4 regions of the Enterococcus raffinosus genome follow, and region 1 is predicted to be linked to each of the others. Evidence: riboswitches for the same ligand, from Rfam matches in the RefSeq annotation. Region 1 holds a riboswitch; each other region holds the start of a gene.
What was found. A riboswitch is a leader RNA that binds a small molecule or an ion and turns the genes downstream of it on or off. The one in region 1 is predicted to bind magnesium.
Positions count from the first base shown of each region.

Region 2: linked by a shared signal. The riboswitch ahead of J9537_RS19705 (ABC transporter permease subunit) and the one ahead of J9537_RS05445 (GNAT family N-acetyltransferase) in region 1 are both predicted to bind magnesium.
Region 3: linked by a shared signal. The riboswitch ahead of J9537_RS20210 (FtsW/RodA/SpoVE family cell cycle protein) and the one ahead of J9537_RS05445 (GNAT family N-acetyltransferase) in region 1 are both predicted to bind magnesium.
Region 4: linked by a shared signal. The riboswitch ahead of mgtA (magnesium-translocating P-type ATPase) and the one ahead of J9537_RS05445 (GNAT family N-acetyltransferase) in region 1 are both predicted to bind magnesium.

Region 1 covers NZ_CP072888.1:1,114,796-1,120,779, reverse strand. Annotated here, with positions in the region: gene J9537_RS05465 (endonuclease/exonuclease/phosphatase family protein) at 1-120, shown strand, start outside; gene J9537_RS05460 (GNAT family N-acetyltransferase) at 446-913, shown strand; gene J9537_RS05455 (GNAT family N-acetyltransferase) at 903-1,349, shown strand; gene mgtA (magnesium-translocating P-type ATPase) at 1,396-4,050, opposite strand; gene J9537_RS05445 (GNAT family N-acetyltransferase) at 4,250-4,678, opposite strand; M-box (ykoK) riboswitch at 4,854-5,023, opposite strand; gene J9537_RS05440 (hydroxymethylglutaryl-CoA reductase, degradative) at 5,288-5,984, opposite strand, start outside.
Region 2 covers NZ_CP072889.1:1,054,821-1,060,804, reverse strand. Annotated here, with positions in the region: partial or broken gene J9537_RS19720 (LCP family protein) at 1-824, shown strand, start outside; gene J9537_RS20745 (helix-turn-helix domain-containing protein) at 915-1,598, shown strand; gene J9537_RS20740 (IS3 family transposase) at 1,535-2,497, shown strand; gene J9537_RS19710 (LysR family transcriptional regulator) at 2,728-3,618, opposite strand; M-box (ykoK) riboswitch at 3,919-4,085, shown strand; gene J9537_RS19705 (ABC transporter permease subunit) at 4,143-5,900, shown strand; gene J9537_RS19700 (ABC transporter ATP-binding protein) at 5,980-5,984, shown strand, end outside.
Region 3 covers NZ_CP072889.1:1,157,408-1,163,391, reverse strand. Annotated here, with positions in the region: gene J9537_RS20215 (FtsW/RodA/SpoVE family cell cycle protein) at 1-850, opposite strand, end outside; gene J9537_RS20210 (FtsW/RodA/SpoVE family cell cycle protein) at 822-1,970, opposite strand; M-box (ykoK) riboswitch at 2,086-2,253, opposite strand; gene J9537_RS20205 (MucBP domain-containing protein) at 2,617-4,824, shown strand; gene J9537_RS20200 (alpha/beta hydrolase) at 4,870-5,565, opposite strand; gene J9537_RS20195 (pentapeptide repeat-containing protein) at 5,566-5,984, opposite strand, start outside.
Region 4 covers NZ_CP072888.1:1,657,455-1,663,438, reverse strand. Annotated here, with positions in the region: gene guaC (GMP reductase) at 1-215, shown strand, start outside; gene J9537_RS08155 (IS1182 family transposase) at 326-1,696, opposite strand; gene J9537_RS08150 (aminotransferase-like domain-containing protein) at 1,886-3,307, shown strand; gene J9537_RS08145 (nitroreductase family protein) at 3,308-4,039, shown strand; M-box (ykoK) riboswitch at 4,077-4,241, shown strand; gene mgtA (magnesium-translocating P-type ATPase) at 4,436-5,984, shown strand, end outside.

The sequences.
Region 1 (5,984 bases):
ACTTTGATTGATGGTTTTCTTGTTTCGGATAACATCAATGTTAAAAATGTTCATGTAAAGGATATGCAATTTAAATATTCTGATCATAATCCCGTCTACCTAGATTTTAGTTTGAAATAATCCTCGAAGGCAGCAGCTTTAAAAAATAAGCCTGCTGTCTTTTTTTATTTCTCCTTTGATCTACTCTTCCATGAGAAATTGCATTCCCTTTTTTTCCTTGTTAAAATTAAGAAAAATAAGAAAAGAGTTGTTCTCTATGCGACATTTTGTCTTCAATATACGCACAATTGCTTTCCTTCAAACAAGAAAACTACTATAAGATGAAACATCGTTTGAAGGAGGAATAAGAAAGGTTTCATCGTCTTCATTAAAGAGCCATTTTGGGTGCTCTTTATTTGTTGCGGAGAAAAACACTTCTTCCTTACAAAAATTGGAGGATTGCTAAATGGGAACTATTAAACAAGTAAATAGAAAGAAAAAAAATGAACTCGCAAATTTGTTGCTGATTTGGGAAAGTTCGGTGGCAGCTACCCACCACTTTTTGACAGCAGAAGACATCCAGTCTTTAAAGCCTGAGGTAAAGAACGCTCTATTAATGATCGATCAGCTTTATGGCTATTACGACCCAACTCTTGTCGGGTTTGTTGGAATCGAAAATGAAAAAGTCGAGATGCTCTTTGTTGCTGCTCATTTCAGAGGAAACCGAATCGGTAAAAAATTGCTTCAATACGCAATTGACGAACAACAGATAAAGTATGTCGATGTAAATGAACAAAATGATCAAGGAATAGGATTTTATCAGCACATGGGCTTTCAACTAGCTGGTCGTTCAGAATTTGACGAGCAGGGGAACGCTTTTCCCATCCTGCATTTAAAAATAAGAAACACTAAGGAGAACTCAAATGAAAATTGAAGAAATTCATTCAAATAAGAAAAAGTTTTTAGATTTGCTTCTTTTAGCAGACGAACAAGAAGACATGATTGATCGGTACCTTGATAGCGGGCGTATGTTTGTCCTGTATGATGACGATCTGAAGTGCGAAGCCGTTGTCACACGATTAAATGAAACGGAATGTGAACTGAAAAATATCGCGACGATGCCAAATGAGCATGGTAAAGGCTATGGCAAAGCCATGATTCAGTTTTTATTCAATGAGTTTTTAACTCAGTATCAAACGATGTATGTTGGAACTGGTGATGTCCCTGGCATCCTGAACTTTTATAAAAAGTGTGGATTTCAAGAATCTCATCGTGTAGAAAACTTCTTTACAGACAACTATCACGAACCGATAATTGACCAAGGCGTTCAACTCGTCGACATGGTTTATTTGCGAGCAGATAAAAAATAAATAATAAATCACGCCTCTGAAATTAATTTTTCGGAGGCGTGATTTATTATAAAAGTTCTTGGTAACGTTGGATATAGATTTTTTTTACCAAGGTAACTAGCAAAAGATAAGCCAAAATCGTGACAACTAACCATAGCCAATATTGATTAGGTAAGATACCTAATCCCAAATTCTGTCCGAAATTTGTAAATGGCAACAAGGTTCCTACAACAATCCCTAAAGTTGTAATGACCGTCATGATAAATGACCCTCTGCTTTGAATAAATGGAATCTGGGGAGTTCTCAGCGCATGTAAAACTAAGGTTTGTGACCAAAGCGACTCGACAAACCAGCCTGCATGGAAAATAGCGATAAAAGCTACCTGCTGATCTGGTGACAATGAGTGATAGCTTCCGCCAATGACAGCTGGACAGACCACAAAATACATCAATAAATACGTGGTAATATCAAAGATTGAACTAGTTGGTCCAAGCCAGACCATAAACTTACCTATACTGGAGGCAGTCCATTTTTTTGGTTTTTCTAAATACTCTTTATCCATCCGATCCCAAGGAATTGAAATACAAGAAATGTCATAAATCAGATTCAAGAAGAGAATTTGTAGCGGCAGCATTGGTAAAAACGGCAGAAAAGAACTAGCTACTAATACCGAAAACATATTCCCAAAATTTGAACTAGCAGTAGCTTTGATGTACTTCATGATATTGCCAAAGGTTTCTCTTCCTGAAAGAATTCCTCGTTCCAAAATCATCAAATCTTTCTCTAGCAAGATGACGTCTGCAGATTCTTTCGCGATATCCACTGCAGTATCAACAGAAATTCCAACGTCGGCTGCCTTCATTGCCGGAGCATCATTGATCCCATCTCCGAGGAATCCAACCGTATGCCCATTTTTTCTGAGCAAACTCGTGATTTTCTGTTTTTGCTGCGGATTTAGCTTCACAAAGACATTGTAATTTTCTGCGATCTCCGCTAATTCATCTTCTTTTAAATGAATTAAGTCTTCTCCATGAATGATTGTTTCCGTTCCTAATCCAACTTGCTTACAAACAGATTTTGTCACTAAGGCATTGTCGCCTGTTAAAACCTTCACACCTACACCGTGTTCTTTCAATGCCTTCAATGCTTGTTTCGTGGTTTCTTTTGGTGGATCTAGAAAAGCTAAATAGCCTATAAGCACCATCTCTGCCTCATCAGCAGTTGAAAATTCACCGACAACACTAGGATTCGTTTTTTGAGCGACCCCGATGACACGTAAGCCATCTTCATTTAACTCGTGTACCTTTTGTAATACTTTTTTTCTTAATTCATTTGTTAATTCTGTGACTTCCCCTTTAAAATCTACGAAAGAGGAAATTTCCAGCATTTCTTCAATCGCGCCTTTTGTAATCATTTGAGTTTTTCCTTGTTGATCCTCCACAACAACACTCATTCTACGCCGCTGAAAATCAAAAGGAATTTCATCTACTTTTTTGTAACGAATCGCATCGGTGTCTAATTCCTGCTTGGTAGATTCAATAATCGCAACATCAATCAAATTTTTTAATCCTGTTTGATAATAGCTGTTTAAATAAGCATGTCTTAGAACTCGATGATCCTCTTCTCCATCACAATCCAAATGATATTCGAGAATGATTTTGTCTTGGGTCAAGGTTCCCGTTTTATCTGTACATAAAACATCAATTGCACCAAAATTTTGAATCGCGTTTAAGTTCTTGATAATTGTGCCATTATTCGCCATCCCTGTAGCACCTTTGACCAAATTAGTCGTTACGATCATCGGCAGCATTTCCGGTGTCAAACCTACAGCAACGGATAAACCAAATAGAAATGCTTCCATCCAGTCCCCTTTAGTAAATCCATTAATAACAATCACTGTTGGCGCCATCAAGGCCATGAATTTAATAAATAAGAAAGAGGTCTTACGAATTCCTAGCTCAAAGCTTGTTTGAACGGGAGTGTCCGATAAAGAACTTGCGACATCGCCAAACAATGTATTTGCACCTGTGGCAATTACAACGCCTTCAGCACTTCCACTAATTACATTACTTCCCATAAATACCAAATTATCATAACTAGTTTCAGAATTCTTATTCCCCATTATCTCACCAGCACTTTTCTCAACAGGATAGCTTTCGCCAGTTAGAGCAGATTGTGAGATGAATAGATCCTTCGTGGTAATCAGACGGATATCCGCTGGAATCATATCCCCTGCGGAAAGTTTTACTAGATCACCGCAGACGATCTCCTCCATCGGAATCTCGTTATAACGATTCTCTCTACGAACCGTTGCCGTTACCTTGACCAATGATTTTAACTTTTCTGCCGCTTTATTTGAACGAACAGACTGTACCAGTGTCATTGTTCCACTGACTAACACCATAACCAAAATAATGCCGCTGCCAAAGAAATCTTTCTCACCTGCTTCTGGCAAGATCCCTTCTGTAACCAAAGAAATGAATCCTAACCCAATTAGTACCAAAGTAAAAGGGGTAATAAATGCTTTTAGAACTTCTATGATAAATGGTGTCGCCTTTTTTAAAGGAAGCTTATTTTCACCAAATGCTTCTCTAGCTTCTAAAACTTCCTCAGCTGATAATCCCAATGTCGATGTATTAAACGTCTCAAAAATATTTTTCACTGTTTTTCTAGCAAATAAACTATAATCTGTCCTTGTTGTTACTTTCTTTTGTTGTCTCATTTTTTTCTCCTTTTCTCCGAAAAAAATATGCCATAATCCTATCCCTATAAACAAGTATAGAGCCATATCTTTTACCGTATTCATCCTTACCCCTCCTGCAATCGACGGGCTTATGGAGAAAAGTGGAGGTTAAAAACAAATAGACAATAGTATCTTGTTTGTTCTTTTCTGCCATAAACCCGTAATTATTGAGCTACTGTCATCCATTTGTTTTCATCTCCTTTTTTTCTGTTTGTTCAAGTGATGATTGAATCTTCTTTTTATAGCTTCTCATAACCAATCTGCCTTCTTCATAATCATCAGAAATCGCCTGGTATCCTAATTTTTCATAAAATCCCCATGCTTGCTTTCTACCAGTTAAAAAAACGAAACAAAAGCCGAAACTCCTCGCGATCTGTTCTGCATAAATCAATAAATTTTTTCCTAACCCTTCCCCTTGAAAATGAGCATCTACTGCAACTTGTTTGATCTGAGCACATTTGTTTGAGATCGGATGTAGTAATAGCGTTCCTACTACTCGATTCCCTCGCTTGACAACCAAGTGAAGATCGTTCTTTTCCTCTCTAGGTGCTTGGAATAGAAGTTGCTTACCAGAGCTTAGCTTTAACTCGTTGTTTCTAAGTGTCAAGGCCTCATTATATAATGGGCTATTCCACTTTGTTAATGTGAACACTGTTTTACCATGATTGTTCCTCCTTATTCTTGTTTTAAAAATAATAATGATTGCTACGTAAAAAAGGCTTTTCGCTCAAAAACTCAGCGAAAAGCCTTACTATTATTCATCCTAAAGAGACAAAGTCGTATAGTCGATCTAATCGTTGAGTTTTGGCACTATACAACGTAAAGACAAACATCTTAGCTACCTTAAGAAAAGCCTTGTATTCGACAGTTCCTGTTCTACCCATTGGCGTCTCTCGACATTTTTGGGCAGTAGCCTATGTTTGTATAGGAGCCTCACCTAACAAATCATATTTTATTTTCGAACACAATATAACAAGTAATAACGAGTCTGTCAAACTTTTTTATGAAAAAAATCCGTTGATCCCTTTATTCACACTTTGAAAAATCCAATTTCATATTGATTTAAAGCGATTTTTTTATTAAAAAAAGTTTTCAAATTAATTTATAGTTTATATAAAAGTTCAGAAAAATCTGAGAGGATATAATTAAATAACGATTGTTTCTATAAAAAAGAGTAGAGCCTCTTGCTCTACTCAATCGTTTTCGACTCTTTTAATTAACCCAAACGAAGTTTTTTTATAATTTCTTCAGCTGTCGCTAAATTCATTCGTTCAGCTTTTCTTAATTGTCTAGAAACTTGTGGGATTTCACTAGTTGTGGCGCCTGCAGTAATCGCTAACGAACGACTTTGCATCGCCATGTGTCCCTTTTGAATTCCTTCTGTGACTAATGCACGAATAGCCGCAAAATTTTGAGCCAATCCAACAGCCACGATGATTTCTCCTAGCTCTTCAGCAGACGTTATTTCTAATAACTTCAAGCTTAATTGCGCTTTTGGAAAAACCTTTGTTGCTCCTCCAACAATTCCAACCTTCATAGGCAAAGTCAGTTTACCAATGAGGGTGTTCTCTTGAATAGACCAATCAGTCATCCCTTCGTATCGACCGTTTCGTGCCGCGTATGCGTGACACGCAGCGGCTACAGCACGTGTGTCATTTCCAGTTGCCAATACCACAGCATCAATGCCGTTCATAATGCCTTTGTTATGGGTAGCCGCACGATACGGATCAATCTTACTGTATTCACTCGCAGAAACAATTTTTTCAGCCAACTCAGGTGAGAGCTGTTCCAATGAAATTTCACATTTCGCTTCAATGAGAGACTGTGTCGCATAATTGCTTAAAATACTAAATAAGATATCTGCTTCTGGCATTAGTTGTCGGACTTCTTGAGCAACAGCCTCCAGCATTGTG
Region 2 (5,984 bases), on a different replicon from region 1:
AGCTTTGTACCTATTGAGGCCAAGAACTACCACGGCAATCAGCGGATCGAAGCCGCCTATACCTTTGGCGGGCCGACTGCATCTGTCAATACGGTAGAGAAGCTACTGAAGATTCCGATTGCTCATTATTGCGTGTTTAATTTCTTATCCTTTATTCAGTTTATTGATGCCATTGGCGGGATCGATATCAATGTTCAGCATTCCTTTGATGGTGTAACAAAAGACGGTCCAGGGGCCATCCACTTCGATGAAGGGAAACAGCACGTTGATGGAACAAAGGCTTTATCCTATGCACGAGAACGTCACAGCGATAACGATATCATGCGGGGCTTTCGCCAGCAAGAAATTATCCAGGCGGTGGGAAAGAAATTAAAGTCAAAGGATACCGTTAAAACCTTACAGGAATCATTGACTCGTTTGACAACAATATCCAAACCAATATTACTGGCAATCAGCTAATAACACTGATGAAAAATAGTTTGGCTTACAGCGATTATGACAAACAACGGCTCACCTTTGATTGGCGAACCTTCAGTAATCAGGGGCGTAGTATGGTGGAACTATACCCAGACAGCATTCGCTACGTCAGTCATGAATTGAGAGTAAGTCTTGGAATAGATAAAAAGAATGAACAAGATAAGAAGGACTTTGTCTTCCAAACAAATGGGAATTACCTCTATCAAAGCGACTATTCTGTTCAGGATGAAGCCTCTGAAGAGAAGGAATCTACCTCTCATAACGGCAACACTTATATTGGAACACCGGGAAATACTGAGACGGGTTCGCTTCCGACTGTTAAAACGAAAAATGGCTTTGTTCCTTGATAAGGTGTTAACTAAAAAGCGTATGCGTTCTGATATGCTACCCCTAACTAGGACAAAGAAATAATTAAGTCCTAGTTAGGGGTATTTATTATGGGAAAAAGACAGATGAAACTTACTGTGGAAAAACGAGTACAGTTTGTTAAGCAGTATTTGAATGGAGAACGAGGATCAGCTCGAACCGCTAAAGAAGCTGGAATTAGTTCCACTACGTTGAAACGATGGTGCGCAATTTATGAAAACGAAGGTCCTGCTGGGTTGATTGCCACAAGAAAGAATAAGGGATATTCAAAGGAACTAAAACTTGAAGCCGTTCTTGATTATCTGAATGGCTCAGACAGCCTATTGAGAGTAGCTAAAAGATACGAATTAAGAAGTACAACTCAACTTCGAGACTGGATTAAGAGATATAATACTCATGGAGACTTCAAATCAGAAAGTGGTGGAAGCAACGTGAGACAAACAAAAAAATTCAGTTTGGAAGAACGTGTAGAAATGGTCCTGTATTGTATCGCAAATGACTATGATTACAGCAGGACCGCAGTCAAATACCAAGTGAAATATGCCAATCTCTACAATTGGGTAAAGCGTTACGAAAAAAAAGGCAAGGCCGGTTTAGAAGATCGTCGTGGACAACGAAAAGCCAAACAAGAAAGTCGCACCCCAGAGGAAGACGCGCAAATCAGAATCGCTCAACTCGAAGAACAAGTAAAATACCAACAGATGGAGATCGACCTGTTAAAAAAAGTAAAGGAATTAGAAAGAAGGGATCGCTAGGACAAGTCAGAAAAGTAGTTGCTTACGAAGCAATCAAAGAACTTCACGAAGAAAAAGCCTATGCCATCTTACCCATGTGTAAAATCATGAGTGTCACTCGTTCGGCTTATTTGCGGTGGATCGAACATCCCTATAGTGAACGGACGCTAGAAAACATGGAATTGGCGAAAGTTATACGGATCATTCATAATGAACATCCTGAAAAAGGGTATCGCGGGATTAATAATGACTTGCTTCGAGAACACGATATTCATGTCAATGACAAACGCGTGTTGCGTATCTGCCGACATGAAGGGATTCAGTCGACCATCAAACACTCTGCCAACAGTATTACAAAAGGAGCGAATCATCCCTACCACACCGCCGAAAACATTTTAGATCGTAAGTTTACTGCCGAAGCGCCGAATCAAAAATGGCTAACGGATGTAACGGAATTCAAATATTATGAGGGACCAGAAATCCACAAGGTTTATTTAAGCGCGATTTTAGACCTCTATGATCGTCGGATTGTTTCTTACGTCATTAGTGATACCAATGACCTGAATATTGCCTTTGATACCTTCGATCAAGCAATCGAAACAGAACCTGATGCTCACCCGCTCTTTCATAGCGATCGTGGATTCCAATATACGCATCAGAATTTTTATAACAGAATCATTGAAGCTGAAATGACGCAAAGCATGTCTCGTGTTGGAAAATGTATCGATAATGGTCCGATGGAAGGGTTTTGGGGAATGATCAAACGAGAAAAATATTACGGCAAGAAATTTACGAGTCGTACAGAACTAGTCACGATGATTGCGAATTATATGGACTATTACAACAATGGGCGCTATCAACGGAAATTGCATGTGTTGACACCGATGGAGTATCACAATCTGTATTACGAAGCAGCCTAATCATTCGTGCGTTTCAAACATAAAACGTCCTTTGTTTTGTGTTTGAAACGCATGACCAACCAAGCGGCAGCGCGGTAGTTGTTTCTTAGAAAAGTTAAAAACTACTCTTCAAGAAGCGAAGAGTAGTTCTAAAAATCATTCATTATTTCATTGTCCTATTGACGGGTAGCCCACCATTCTTTGATTAAGAAACGTATACGCTTTTTGCTGTCCTTTGCTGGAGGTCAAATTTATTCAGACCGATTTCTTCCTTTCATCTCAATTTCTTTGAATATCTGCTTTAAGTCGTTTTCTACTTCTTCAATGTCAAAAGCAGGAGCGCTTGTTTTATTTTTGTATAAATAGAACTCTAAGTTTAATCCATTGGGCAATGACAGGAAGTGAATCGATTCCCTTGATAACAATTCTTTTTCAATCGCATGAATCACGAACACCCCTTTTTTCTCCTTCAACCACTTATGAATCCCCAAACTGTCTGGGCAATAGAGATACTCAGGTGTAATACTGAAGAAGTCCGCTGTCCGTTGTGTTAATTGCTGATGGCCAAGGTGATCGCTCAAAACGATGAAGGGTATTTTTTCTAGATCTTTGGCGTCAGCTTGATTTAATTCATTTTTTACTAGGGAGGTATTTGCGGCCAAAACTACTTTTGATCGAATCAATGCCGTTCGCTCAAATTGAGGATCTTCCACCAAACTGCTAGTAATCACCAAATCTACTTCCCTGTTTTTTAATTGATTGAATAACTCTAATGGAGCAGCATTCACATAACGAATCGTGTAATCCACCTCTTTGCATGCACATTCTCCAGCTTCAAAAATGAAAATAGATTCGCTGATGCCTACTTTAAAGATTGGTCGATCAATCATTTGATAGAGCGGAAATTGAATCTTCTTAGCTTCATCAATGATACGTTTGACTACAGGGAGGATTTTCTCTCCTTTTTCACTTAAAATCAATTTCTTTCCTTGACGAAGAAATAGATCATAGCCGAGTTCGTTTTCGAGACTTTTCAATGCTGAGCTTAATGAAGAAACTCCTACATAGAGTTCCTGAGAAGCTTTAGAAAGACTGCTATATTTAGCGATAATATAGAAATACTCTAATTTTTCGATTGACATTTTTTCACATCCAAACATGTAGTATTTTAGGTCAACCTAATTTTGCTCCTCTATAGGCCAAACAATCAAGAAAGAACATTAAATAACAGATATTCTTTAACAGAGGTTAACGTTTGATCGCTTTTTTTCTGAAATTTGAAGGAAAACGTCTTTCATGAATCTGGAATGCGATTCCTTAATAAACGAAAAGGTGTAGAAACCCTTTGTTCCCAATAGCTCACTCTTGCTGCTTATTCATCAATAAGCTTTTCTCGATTGCTTTCCCCTTTTTCACGAGTATGATGGGTTTGCACAATAAAATAAAAATCATATTAGGTGAGGTTACTCTGAAGAACATAGGTTATCGCTCGGAAATGTCGAGAGACAGTAACGAGTAAAGCAGGGATTGTCGAATGAAGGCTTTCTCAAGATAACTAGAAACTTTTCTTACGTCTCAGAAAGCCAAAGCTCAATGAACGTGATTTCCTGATAAAATTAGTTATTCGGTGACCTCCTTAATATGATTATTTAGGAGGTTTTTTACATTGAAAGTTTTACACGCTCCATCTCAAAAGAATACCACGCTAAAGAAAAGCATTGGAAATCTGACATTTGTGATAATCTTAGCGTTATTCGCATTTATTTTGGTCTTTTCCTTAATAAAAATGAATCGACCGCTAGATTCTCTACCCTCAGAAGAGGTTTTATCGACCCCTAGTAAAACACACGATTTCTTAGCCATCTCAAACCTGCTCTATTTTTCCATTCGAACGATGTTTCGAATGATCATCGGGATGATTTGGTCATTTCTTTTCTCCTTTGTGTTCGGTGTTCTAGCGGTAAGATATAAAACCGCTAGACGGATTATTTTACCGATGGTCAATTTTTTAGAGTCCGTTCCACTACTTGGCTTCTTGACTTTCACCACCGCTTGGCTGCTAGGGCTTTTCCCTGGAAATGTCTTAGGTGCCGAATGTGTGGCGATCTTCGCGATCTTTACCGGTCAAGCTTGGAACATCATGTTGACCCTTTACCAAATCATGGAGGTCATTCCTTCTGATTTATCGAATGTTACAGATCAGTTCAAATACAACCCTTGGGAAAAATTTTGGCGATTAGAATTTGTCTACGCGATTCCAGGATTGCTGTGGAACGTGATTATCTCCCAAACGGCGGCTTGGTTCGCCTTGGTGGCCAGTGAACAAGCTTCTGTTGCTCTTCCGAAAGACACGACACTTTTTTTGCCGGGAATTGGCTCCTATATTCAAATCGCGTTGGACCGTGCTGATTTTAAAGCATGCTTATGGGCTGTCTTAGCCTTACTACTGAATGTTATCATTCTGAACTTTCTAGTTTTTCAACCATTGGTTCGCGCAACCTATTACTTTAAGTATGAGACAGATGTTGAAAGTACTATCCCGCCACGATCTATTATTTATCGTTTGCTCAAAGAGGCAACATTGACGCACTATTGTTCTCATATTTTTTCACTATTTAGTCAATTTTGGATCTATCAACTACCGAAAATTTGGTATTTTTTGAAGCTTGATCGACTCTATAAACGAATCGCTAAACTGCGGAATTTCTTTAAAACCTTGTGGTATATCGGGCTGGGGGTCTTAATCATTGTCTGCTCTATCAAGCTGTATCATTTTTTGCCTCATCAGGATTTCGGAATGATTCCACGTTTAACACTTTACACCACCTTACGTGTAACCTTAGCAATGATTGTAGCTGGACTGATTTTTACCCCTCTGGCTATTTGGGTAGCTAGTGACAATCGTCGGTTAAATATCGTGCAACCTATTGGGCAAATTTTAGGTTCGATTCCTTCTAATGTTTATACGCCCTTTATTGTTATCTTTATAAGCATGGGGTTTGATAAATTGGAATGGTGGATTCTGCCTTTGATAATGGTCGGGTGTCAATGGTATTACTTCTTTAACGTGATTGCTGGATACTTAGCAATTCCAGATGATATTCGAGACGTGACAAAAATTTTCAAATTATCGAAATGGCATTGGTGGGTTAAATATCTCATCCCCTCGATCTTACCTTACATTATCACCGCGATTATTAATGCTGCCGGCGCTGCTTGGAACGCAGATATTGCTGCTGAAAGTATTCAATGGGGGAAAAAATCTATCAATGTGACTGGGTTGGGCCAATACATTTCGGTGAACGACGGTATCAAGGACAAATCGGCTCTAGGTACATTGGCAATGTGCTTTGTGGTAGGGCTTTGTATCGCCTTTGTTTGGCAACCTTTGTATCGTGTCGCAAAAGAAAAATTTCATTACTGATGCGTACAAGTATGCATAAAAGTTTAATCGGAAGGAGAAGTATGCTGGGACTAGATTTTCCGGTATACGAAATAAAAGCATGGA
Region 3 (5,984 bases), on a different replicon from region 1:
CCGTAAAGATCATATCTGACTCACGAACAGGCACATATACGGATGCCTGCTCACTGCCGCGACCAAACAAGCCGCCCGATCCAATCGCGTAAAGACTCTGTACTTGCTGATAGGCAATAGAATCACGGTATTGAAAGGGATCAACCCATGCACGCACACGATCTAGCTGATACGTTTTAAAATGCAGCCAATATAGCAGCTTATTCCCCCATTCACTGAAAACCAAAACCAATAAAGTGGTACCTAAAGCTGCTCCGATACCCGTAATCGTCGTAAGTATTTTCCAATGAACCCCGGATATTACAAACAGCGCACCTAAAATAGCAATAAATACTAAACTCGTTCCAAAATCTCGTTGAATAAACATCAAGAAAAATGTCGGCAGGCTGAACAATGCCACCTTACCTAAATAACGTAGATCACTTTTCAAGGTTCGCTGAGAGCAATTCAACTCATCGATTAGTGTTAAGCGAACCATAAAAAGAGTAAAACTCAGTTTCATCAATTCTGATGGCTGAAAAGAAAAACCGCCGATACGCAGCCAGCGCTTCGTGTTCGTTACAGTGTACATCGCCGGATCATAAAACCAATACAATAGCGCCATAATCCCTAACGATACAACGTAAAAAAAGGGCGCATATTTTAACAAAGTAGCCGTTTTGAATTTACTGACGATCCCCATGGTCAATAGAGAAATCAGGCAAAAAACAATCTGCTTCGTTACAACATTTTTAACGTCAGCCCCATCTAGCTCAGCCGCCATCGATTGTACGCCGATACTAATTAAATAAAAGATGAAAATGGGTAAAAATAAAGAATAGTTAAATTCGCTGCTCAAACGTTTGATCATTTGTTCGATCCTCCGAAGAAAGTTTTAGACAGATACCCAGCGCGATAGAAAGAATCAGGTAGCTCGTCCCCCCATAACTAATAAAAGGTAACGGCACTCCTGTCATAGGTATTAGTCCTAAAATACTAGCAATATTGATACTGGTTTGGAGAAGCAAAAGCGTTCCAACCCCAAAATAAATTAAGCTGACCTGCTGATTCACTTCCTTCGCCGCTAAAACAAATAGACGAAGAGCAATCAGAAAAAGCAATGCCAATACGAGTAAGCCGACAACAACGCCTAATTCCTCCACCAAAATCGAATACACAAAATCTGTTTCCGCTACTGGTAAATAGCCTTTTTTAGTAATACTATTTCCCAGCCCTCTACCAAAAAAACCACCGTTATAAAGCGCGTAGTACGAATTACTCATTTGAAATCCTTTACCGTAGGGATCTAGAAATGGATCTCTCACTAAGCGGATACGATCATAGGTATGGGCAAATAATTCTGGCAAAAGATGGTGGCTGCCCAAAAAAAGTATCGCGCCTCCGATTAAAACAATCCCCAAAATCAACCCTGAAAAAATAAGTACTGACCACTGATAGGGCAATTGCGCAGTCGTAATAATGACTAAAGCGACTCCCCAAATAATGATTGCACCTGTCACTTTAGGCTGGAGCAAAATCAATAATCCGCTAAGTGCCACTAGACCACAAGGAACCAGCATTTCCTTTCTGGTGCGCTTCACGCGGAAAAAATACGCCAAATAAAGAATCAGTGCCACATTTGTGACTTCAGAAGGCTGGAATTGAATACCTAATAAGGAGACCCATCTTTGTGCACCATTAATATTGACGCCACTTATTTTCACTAACAGTAAACTAACTAGTCCAACTGCTAATAAACTTTGCGCTAGCTTACCATTTATTAGTACATTATTTTTCACATGAAAAAGCACAGCAATCAGCAGCCAGCTTAGCCCCATAAAAACCGCCTGCTTACTAAATAGCGACAATGGATTTTCCCCTTCCGCCATCAAACGATAAGAACTAGCACTAAAAACAATTAAAAGACCGATCAGGCTTGTCCCCAAATAAGGTAATAACAGCAGCCAATCGATCTTTTTTCTTTTCATCATGTTCATCTCTCCCTTCATCAAGTAATTGTTTGAGACGAGAGAGTCCACAATAAATAACCTAAAAAAGAGACACCAAACGTTAGCGAAAAAAACTAACAAGTCTGGTGTCTCACACAATCAATCTCATCGTCTGAGTTTTAGCACTAAACAACGTAAAGAATAACTCTTAGCTATTTTATGAAAAGCCTTAATCCGACAATTCCTATTTTACACATTGGCGTCTTTCGACGTTTCTGCGCAATAGCCTATGTTTGTTTAGGAGCCTCACCTAACAAGTTTACTTATATTTACTTTCACAAAGAATACTACTTTTTTTGTCAGTAAATAGCAAAATATTCTAAAGAAAATACGACTTTCTTTACATTTGCTTATAAAATCCTTTACTAAAAATTTACTAGGATCAGAAACCTTTTTATGGTATTTAAAAACCTTCTTTTTATAAAAGAACGAATAATCACAAGTAATTTGAACACTATATTATTTAGTAAGCTCTTATACAATACGCGTCTAATCAAGTGAAATAACTTCTTTATTAAAAAGAAAATGGTCAAATAAAATAATGCAAAAATTAAAACTTGAGCAGTTTATTTATTAAAAAAGAATTATTATTTACCCATTACATACCTATTATAAAGGAGTTATATTTGTGAAAAAGAATTTATATAAATTATTTGCTTGTTCAATCGTGTTGGGCCCTCTCTCGACCTTTCCTATCCAAAGTAACGCTGAAACATCTACTGACAGCAGCGCTCTAAACAGTACGGTTTTCTCTGAACCACTGAACACGACAAGCTCAGTGAATAGTCTCTCATCAACAACAGAAAGCTCCGCAACGCAAGATAGTACAGTAGCGCCCATTCTGGGAACAACTGAACCTTCTACAGCGGATTCACAACCATCAAGCTCTTCAACCGCAACACTTGAACCAGAACCACGTATAGCCTCTGTAGACTCGTGGATGCCAGACCCTGTCTTACAGCAGCTTGTTGCAAAAACGATTGGCAAAACTAAAGATACCTTGACTCAAGAAGATATGACAAAACTTACTAGCTTGTATATTCAAAATTCAGATAATGCTATCGCTAATTTACAAGGGTTGGAGTTAGCCACAAACTTGGACTATTTTTATATGAATTCAAATAATCAAATTACGGATTTTTCAATTTTAGCTGCTTTGCCAAAACTAAAACAAGTCTATCTGATGGGCACAAATGTTAACGATGAAAATGTTCCGAATTTTGGTACAACGATCACTAGACTTAACCTTTCTGGATCAAGTGTTACTGACAAGGTATACGACAAAATCAACAAAATGACGAACCTAGAGTCCTTAACCTTTGAATCAAATATGAATATCACAACAATCGAACCTGCGATAGCTTTAACAAAGCTAACTGAATTGCGTGTTCAGTTTTGCGGGATTACGGATTTTCGCCCGATCAATCAAATGCCAGCATTAACTCAGCTTGCTGCCTATGGTCAAAATACTGGACGAAATGATTCAGCTACAGCGATCAATGCCCAAGCGTTAAATTACGATGCAGACAAACAAACAATCTATGTTCCCTTTTCAATCATGCCGAACCGCATGACCAACTACGATGGCTATATACCGCCTTTCACAACGTCAAATAGCGATAGTCAAACCTACTTTGACTTCAATGGCGTACAGCTAGACAGCAGCCGATTGGCGATTACAGATGAAGGGATTACTGTATCTGGTGTAACACAGGATGAATTTGACCAACTCAAGACCTTTAAATACAATGCTCGTTTGAATAACCCAGCAGGTTCTTATAATCAACCGGATAGATTTACGTTCTATGCTATTTCATCAGGAACCTACCTGCATCAATTTGACGTGCAGCATACGACGCCTTCGCCAGGAGTGACGATTAAATATGTTGATGAGGACGGTGACAATATTCATCCACCACAAATTTATAACGGAAACGTTGGTGAGGATTACGATACAACCACCGAAACTTATCAGCTTGCTATTGACGGCTACACCTTAGACAACACAAAATTACCTGAAAACGCCGTTGGGAAATTTACTGCGGATATGCAAACTGTCATATACATTTATAAACGAAACGACGTAACGTTGAAGGCGCATGACTCAATGATCTCTGTCGGCGATCCATGGGACCCCGCAGATAATTTCGATGGCGGGATAGCTCCTAATGGAGAAAACATCGCCCTTAGCGATGTTTCTGTCAAAGGGACCGTTAACAATCAAACAGCTGGAAAATACGAAATTACCTATACGTACGCTCGTGTTCCAAACAGAAGCTGGTCCGGTGATTCTGCCACTGCAAAAGCGACAGTTACAGTGGTTGATCCGATGGTAACCATTCAATATGTTGATCAAAATGGAAAGAAAATTCATAAAGAAACGGTTATAAAAGGAAAACTAGACACCCAGTTTGATGTATCCGGTAAAGACTATCAACCGGATATCAAGGGGTACGCATTGGATAAAAAACAATTACCAAAAAACGCTAAGGGAACCTTTAGCGCTAAAGCGCAAACAGTCACTTATGTGTATCAGTCTACAACGACTCCAACAACTAGTACCAACGACAGCGAGTCCACGACAACTGCTCCAACCGCAAGCACTGAGACTAGCAGTCAAACCACCGGAGAAATTTCTGATTCAAGTAAGAAGAATAACATGACACCTGTTGGATCATCCAACAATCCGTCTAGAAGAACTATTTCTAACCAAACGACAGCAAAAAAATTGCCTAAAACGGGTGAGCGCTATACGCCAAGCTACCTTATCACAGGTATCAGTATTTTATTCCTTGCCACTACATTGCTGTTTTTCAGCCGTAAAAAAGTAAAATAATGTAAAAAAGTATCCTAGCAAGATTTTGCTAGGATGCTTTTACTTTTATAAATTTGTTTTTAACCACTTTTGAAAAACATCAAGCTGTTCTGGTGTATGAAAGAAATGCTCCCCCGCTTCTACAACCGTTAAGGAGATATCCTCAGCTTCAGAAAAATTTTCAATGGTTTCTCTTGAAGTCAAGTTGTCATTTTCACCATACAATATTTTTGTCGGCACTTTCCAGCTGATTGGGTGCTCCGCAACATATGAATAGTACTCCCAATCCAAAGTGTTGATGGGGGTTTCAATTCGTTTTTCCTTCTCTAGCTCCTCCAATGTTCGGTGGAACCAGATCAGCATATTCTCAATTAATTCTTGCATATCGACAATTGGAGACAAGAAAAAGCTCTGCTTGATCCTTCTATCTTGCGTCGCCAGCATGCCAAAATAAGCCCCGATGCTGCAGCCGAACAATGAAATCTCTTCTGTTTGCTCAGCCAATTCAGCAATTAGTTTATCTGTATCTGCCAGAACATTTTGCGGATTAAGGGCATAAACTTCCCCTTTGCGTTCCCCGTGTTCTGGAAGATCAAAGCTCCAGACCTGATAGCCATCTCTAACCGCAGCCTCTGCGAATAACTGAATGACCGTATCTTCTTTGTGCGATTGATCCCCATGAAAGGCTAAGATTCCCTTAGCACTGGATTCACCCCAGCATACAACTGGAATTCCCTTAATTCGCTTCTTTACTTGTTTCATTTACCCCTCCACAATTTGCAAATCTAATCCAGCCGCAATGATCATCGCCTGATAGGAATCCACCTTCAAGCCCTTCAATTGCTCCATCGAAAAAGCAATCTTGCTAAATTGATTACTCGTAAAATCCAAATCGGCTAGTTTGGTCCGCATCCAATTACTATTATCTAATTCATTATCTGTTAAAAATAGATGCTTCCAAGTTACCTCGAAAAACTCGCTATCCGTCAGTTTGCAATTTTCAAAAGCAACATTTTTCAGGTTCGTCCCACTAAATGAACCAAAATTGATCATACAATCTTTGAATCGACAATCTCGTAAATAGCTTTCCGCAAAGTTGCAGCCCGTTAGTTTACAATTTTCGAACACAACTTGATGAAAACTGCCGCCGATCCACTCAAGATTTGAGAAATCACAATTTT
Region 4 (5,984 bases), 540 kb from region 1:
GAAGTGCTTCTGAGTTCCAAAAAGGTGAAAAGAAGAATGTAGAAGGAAAGAAAATCTGGATTCCTTATAAAGGTTCTTTAAAAGACACTCTTATTGAAATGCAGCAAGATTTGCAATCATCGATTTCTTACGCGGGTGGGAATGATTTAGAGGCGCTGCAAAAAGTTGATTATGTAGTTGTTAAGAACTCGATTTTCAATGGGGATACGATTTAATATTATTTGAACTCATACTAATAATTAGTATGAGTCAGACTGTAGACAAAAGACGACCCAAACTCGTAGTTCGAGTTTGGGTCGTCTTTTTATATGTTTCCTTTCGAAATTCAGAGCAAAAAAAATAAAGGCTCTTTGCCTTTCCATAGCCACGTGGCCAGTTTCTTCAAATTCATTGCAGCAAACACTAGCATCGTATGCGTCGCGACTTTTTCCAAGCCTCGATACTTGGTCCAACGCATCCCATGCTTCTCTTTTGCATCTGCAAATATTCGCTCGATCGTTTCTTTTCTCTTTTTGTAAATCTCTTTATTCAAATCTGTCAGGCGAAGCTGCTCAATTTCATCCATCAAATTCGCCCAAACGTGTCGTGTGATCACTTTTTGATGATTTTTACTTTTCGTGCAGCTTCTTAGCAACGGGCAACTTATGCATTTTTTCGGATTTGATTTGTATTCTCGATAGCCCTCTCGGTTGACTGTAGAAAATTTTAACATTTGATCGTTAGGACAAAGATAGCAATCGTGACACTCATCATAGACAAATTCCTTTTTTGGTAACAACCCTTTCTTTCCTCTCGGGCGTGAGTAGGGTAAAATTGGCCGAAGTTTCCAGTGTGTCAAAAAGTGAACAAACTTCGGGGTCTTATAGCCAGCATCCGCAACCACTCGTTTGATTTCTGGAAAAAGTCTCTTCGATTGTTTGACGAGTTGGAACGCGACTTGACTGTCATGGATATTTCCGGGAGTCACGATCGTGCTAAGAACAAATCCGTTGTCATCGCAGGATGTATGGGCAGAATAAGCAAACTGTTTTTCTCGTTCGCCTTTGACGTAGTAGCCACTTTCTGGATCGGCCTTACTTATTTTTCTTTCTTTCAGCTCCACTTCCTTTTCTAAGTCCAAAGTAAAAGGGCGTTTTCCCGCTTCGATTCGTTGACGATTGATTTCATCTTCTAATTCATCTTGATAGGCTTTCGCTTCGTCATGAGTCATTTCCTTCGTGAACTTATGTTTATTGGCATTGGCTTTGATGTGCGTCGAATCAAGGTATAAGTTATCTTCTGTCACAAAGCCTGCTTTGACTGCTTGTCCCAAAATATAAGCAAAAATGTCTTCAAACAACGTGGTTTCTCGAAACCTCCGGACATAATTTTTACCAAAAGTGGAAAAATGCGGGATGTCTTCTTCGAAGGAAAATCCTAAAAACCAACGATAAGCGACATTGGTATCGACTTCCTTAATTGTTTGTCGCATGGAGCGAATCCCAAAGAGGTATTGGATAAACACTAATTTGATAAGAATAACGGGGTCAATGCTTGGTCGTCCTAAAGTTGAATAAGTCTCTTCAACAATTGGATAAATGAACTCAAAATCAATCGCCGCATCAATCTTTCGAACAAGGTGATCATGAGGAACCAGATCGTCAATCGTGAGCATCGCGAATTGGTTTCTACCATTCGTATTGTTTTTGGACATCATAAACTATCCCTCCTGTATTCGGTTTCATAAATCCATTATAAAAGAAAAAACTGTAGACAGCATCCATAAAATGGACTTTGTCTACAGTCTGACTCATACTAATAATTAGTATGAGTTTTTTTAGTTATCTTGACTCTTTTATTGAATTGGGTTAGCGTTGAGTCATCCAATAATAAATGAGGGATTTCTATGTGGGAGCTATCAGAAAAAACAAAAATACCGATATATCAACAAATTATGGAACAAATTATTTCCTATATTCAAGAAGGCACTCTGCAACCAGGAGATCGGTTGCCGTCGGAGCGTAAATTGGCTACATATTATAATGTAAATCGATCGACAGTCGTTCACGCTTTGGATGAGTTGGTTAGTCTAGGCTGGGTATTGCGGCGACAGGGTAGTGGGACAATAGTTAATGAGGGAAATTGGGGAAGGAGTACGATGCCAAGGGTTGATTGGCGCAGTTTTTTTACACAGGAATCACATCCTAGAGAACCTTTTCTGGAAAAATTACAACTTTTATTGTCTGATTCTGAAGCACTTGATCTTTACTCAGGAGAACTCCCCTTAAATTTGATTCCTGATTTTCGCTTCCCTTCTTACACCTGGGAAGAATTACTTTTAGAAGAAAGAAAACAAAGCCCCTTGGGATATCGACCTTTGCAGCAGATTATTTGTCAGAAAATAAAAATAGAACAGAAAATTGATGTTTTTTCGGACCAAGTCTTGATCACCTCAGGCGCACAGCAGGCAATGTTCTTACTGCTTCAGGTAATGCTGCAGAGCGGAGACAGCGTAGCTATCGAGGACCCATCTTTTTTATACTCATTACCGATTTTCGCAACTGCAGGTATTAAGCTGTATGGTGTAGAGATGGATAATGAAGGAATGAAGATCGATAAGCTAGAGCAATTAATTCTCACAAAAAAAATAAAGCTAATTATCCTTAACCCAACTTTTCAAAATCCGACGGGGAAGACGATGTCAGAAAGTCGCAGAAGGCAATTGATTGAGCTCAGTCAAAAATACCAGCTACCAATTATCGAGGACGAAGTATTCAGTGAGATGAATTTTAACCTCATCCCTCCTTCGTTGAAGGAACTTGCACCACATCAAGTGATTCATCTAGGCTCATTATCTAAAATTTTTGGTTCTTCTATCAAAATTGGCTGGATTGTGGCTGATCGGGATTTAATTCAACGATTATCCGAGGCCAAGCAAATGATGGATTTTTCCATCAGCGTTTTCCCACAGGTGATCGCCCATACCGCTTTGACCGATTCACAGTTTGAACGGAATCAGAAAGAATTAGTAAGTAAATTAAAGAAACGTGCCAACTTATTTGTTTCATTAGCTGATAGTATTTCAGAGGATTGGATAATTTCTAAAATTGAAGGCGGAATCTATGTTTATTTTACTTGGCGGCATCAAAAATTGTTCAGAAAAGACTGGGAAATTTTCCTAAGAGAAAAAATATTAATTGCCCCCGCATTTCTTTTTAGTAGTGATACAATGGCAATGAGAGTGAATTATACTCGACTATCAGAAAAAGCACAGCAACTTTTTTTCGAAAAACTACAGAAGATTTCTAGAGAGCTAAGGAGGAATTAAATGGATGCATTAAAGAGTTTACAGACACACCGAACGTATCGTAATTTTGACGAAAACTATCAATTATCAGAGGAAGAATTACAAAAAATTTTGAACGCAAGTCGTCAAGCACCGAGTTGGATGAATGGTCAAATGTACAGCATTATCGTGGTACGAGATCGGAAAATTAGAGAAAAGCTTGTTGAGCTCAATCCAGGGAATCCACACATGCTTAAAAGTTCGGTTTTTCTTGTATTCGTAGCTGATTTAAAAAGGACAGAGAAGGTCGCTAAACATTATGAAGTGGGTTATCGCATTAATGAAGGTATAGATCCGTTGATCACAGCAGTAACCGATGCTGCTTTAGCCCTGGAAAATGCAGTAATCGCCACTGAATCTTTAGGATTGGGTTCTGTAGTCGTTGGATCGATTAGAAAAGATATTCCAGAAGTAAGCAATTTGTTGAATTTACCTGATTTCGTCTTTCCTGTTGCTGGCTTGAGCATTGGAAAGCCCAATGTGGAAATGAAAATCAAACCTCGTTTGCCAGAACAGGCAATTGTACACTATGACACGTACCAAGATTATAACTATCAGTTGATAGAAGAGTATGATGATACGATGGAAAAATTTGCAGAAGCTCGCGAAACGAAACTGTGGAGTAAAAAATTTGCAGATTACTTTAGCAGTTCCCCAAATAAAAAGGTCGATGAGTTTCTGAAAATGAAAAAGTTTTTTCAATCTAATGTTTGACACCGAGAGTTAACTGACATATAGTAAGGATGTAAATAAGAATAATTGTTAGGTGAGGCTCCTATACGGACACAGGCTACTGCCCAAAAATGTCGAGAGACGCCAATGGGTAAAACAGGAATCATCGTGAAGGTGATTCATAACGTAGCTGACAAATTTTGTCTACGCCCTATAGTGCTAAAGCTCGACGATGAACATGATTGGATTTTCGCGCGTGCTCATTTTCGAGTGTGCGCTTTTTTTCTGTCAGTTAAACCTGTAAGCATGTTAGGTTGCTTAATATCGCCAAAGAATAATGAAAGGATGTGAGGAAGATGGACCTTGAAGATAGTCGACCGAAAAGTAAGAATAACTGGGCGGCTTTGGCTGCCTTGAATTTTAGGAGGAAAAACTATGATGAACAAAAAAGGCCTTCTTGCTCGCAAAATCAATAAAGATCAAGAGTTAAAAAAATTAGCAATTTTATCTGATCGTGACTTATTCCTTAATTTGCGAACATCTCTTCAAGGACTATCAGAGGAGGATGCGCAAAGTCGTTTGGAGGAGTATGGACCTAATGAAGTTTCTGCGCAGAAGCCGACACCTGGTATTTTATTATTTTTGCAGGCTTTCAACGATCCATTTGTCTATGTTTTAGCACTTTTAGCCATCGTTTCATTGTTGACAAATGATATTGAGGCCTCAATTGTGATGACGATCATGATTTTGGCTAGTGTTTTGATTACGTTCATTCAAGAATATCGCTCACAAAAGGCGAGTATTGAATTAAAAGAAATGATTGAAAATACCGCTGCGATCACACGTAATGGAGAAACAAAGGAAATTCCGATGGACGAAGTAGTACCTGGTGACATTCTGACGTTAGCGACTGGAGACATGATTCCAGCAGATGCGGTGTTAATCTGGACGAAGGATCTCTTCGTCAATCAATCCTCGTTAACGGGAGAATCAATGCCTGTCGAAAAATATCTTTCAGATGAGACGGAAATAAACGAAGAAACAACCGCATTAGACTTAACCAATTTAGTGTTTATGGGAACTGACGTGTTAAGTGGTCAAGGAAAAGCTATTATTCTAAAGACAGGTCAGCAAACGTTCTTTGGTGATATCGCTAAAAATGCGACATCGAAACGTGGCAAGACTTCTTTTGATATTGGATTATCAAAAGTTAGTAAGTTGTTGCTGCGTATGGTTATGGTTCTGTTTCCCTTAGTGTTTTTAATTAACGGATTTACTAAGGGGGATTGGAGTAGTGCCTTTTTCTTTGCAATTGCAGTTGCAGTGGGCTTGACACCTGAAATGCTCCCAATGATAGTAAGCTCGAATTTGGCGAAGGGGGCATTAACTCTTTCGAAGCACAAAGTCATTGTGAAAGAATTAGCTTCGATTCAAAATCTAGGTAGTATGGATGTTTTATGTACAGATAAAACGGGAACTATTACGGAAGATCGCGTTGTATTAGTACAGCATTTAGACCCTTTAGGAAATGAAAATGAACAAGTTTTGGACTTGGCTTTTATGAATTCTACCTATCAGACAGGGTGGAAAAATTTGATGGACATCGCGGTAATTAATTATTTTGAAGAGCAAAATCGTCATTTGCCTTATCGAGCGGTTCAGAAAATTGATGAGATACCATTTGATTTTTCTCGTCGGCGTTTAACTGTCGTAATGAAGACGGACGAGCATCAACTAATGATCACTAAGGGTGCTGTTGAAGAAATGGCAGCAATCTGCAAATATGTTGAAATAAATGGGGAAATTTTAGAATTAACGCCAGATATCCGCCAACAGTTACAGATCGTTAACGAGAAAATGAATCGTCAAGGTATGCGAGTAATCACGGTTGCTGTGCGGAGAGATGCCCATGATGAACCTATTTATTCAACGGATGATGAAAAAGATATGACATTAATCGGTTTTATGGGGTTCCTTGATCCAGCAA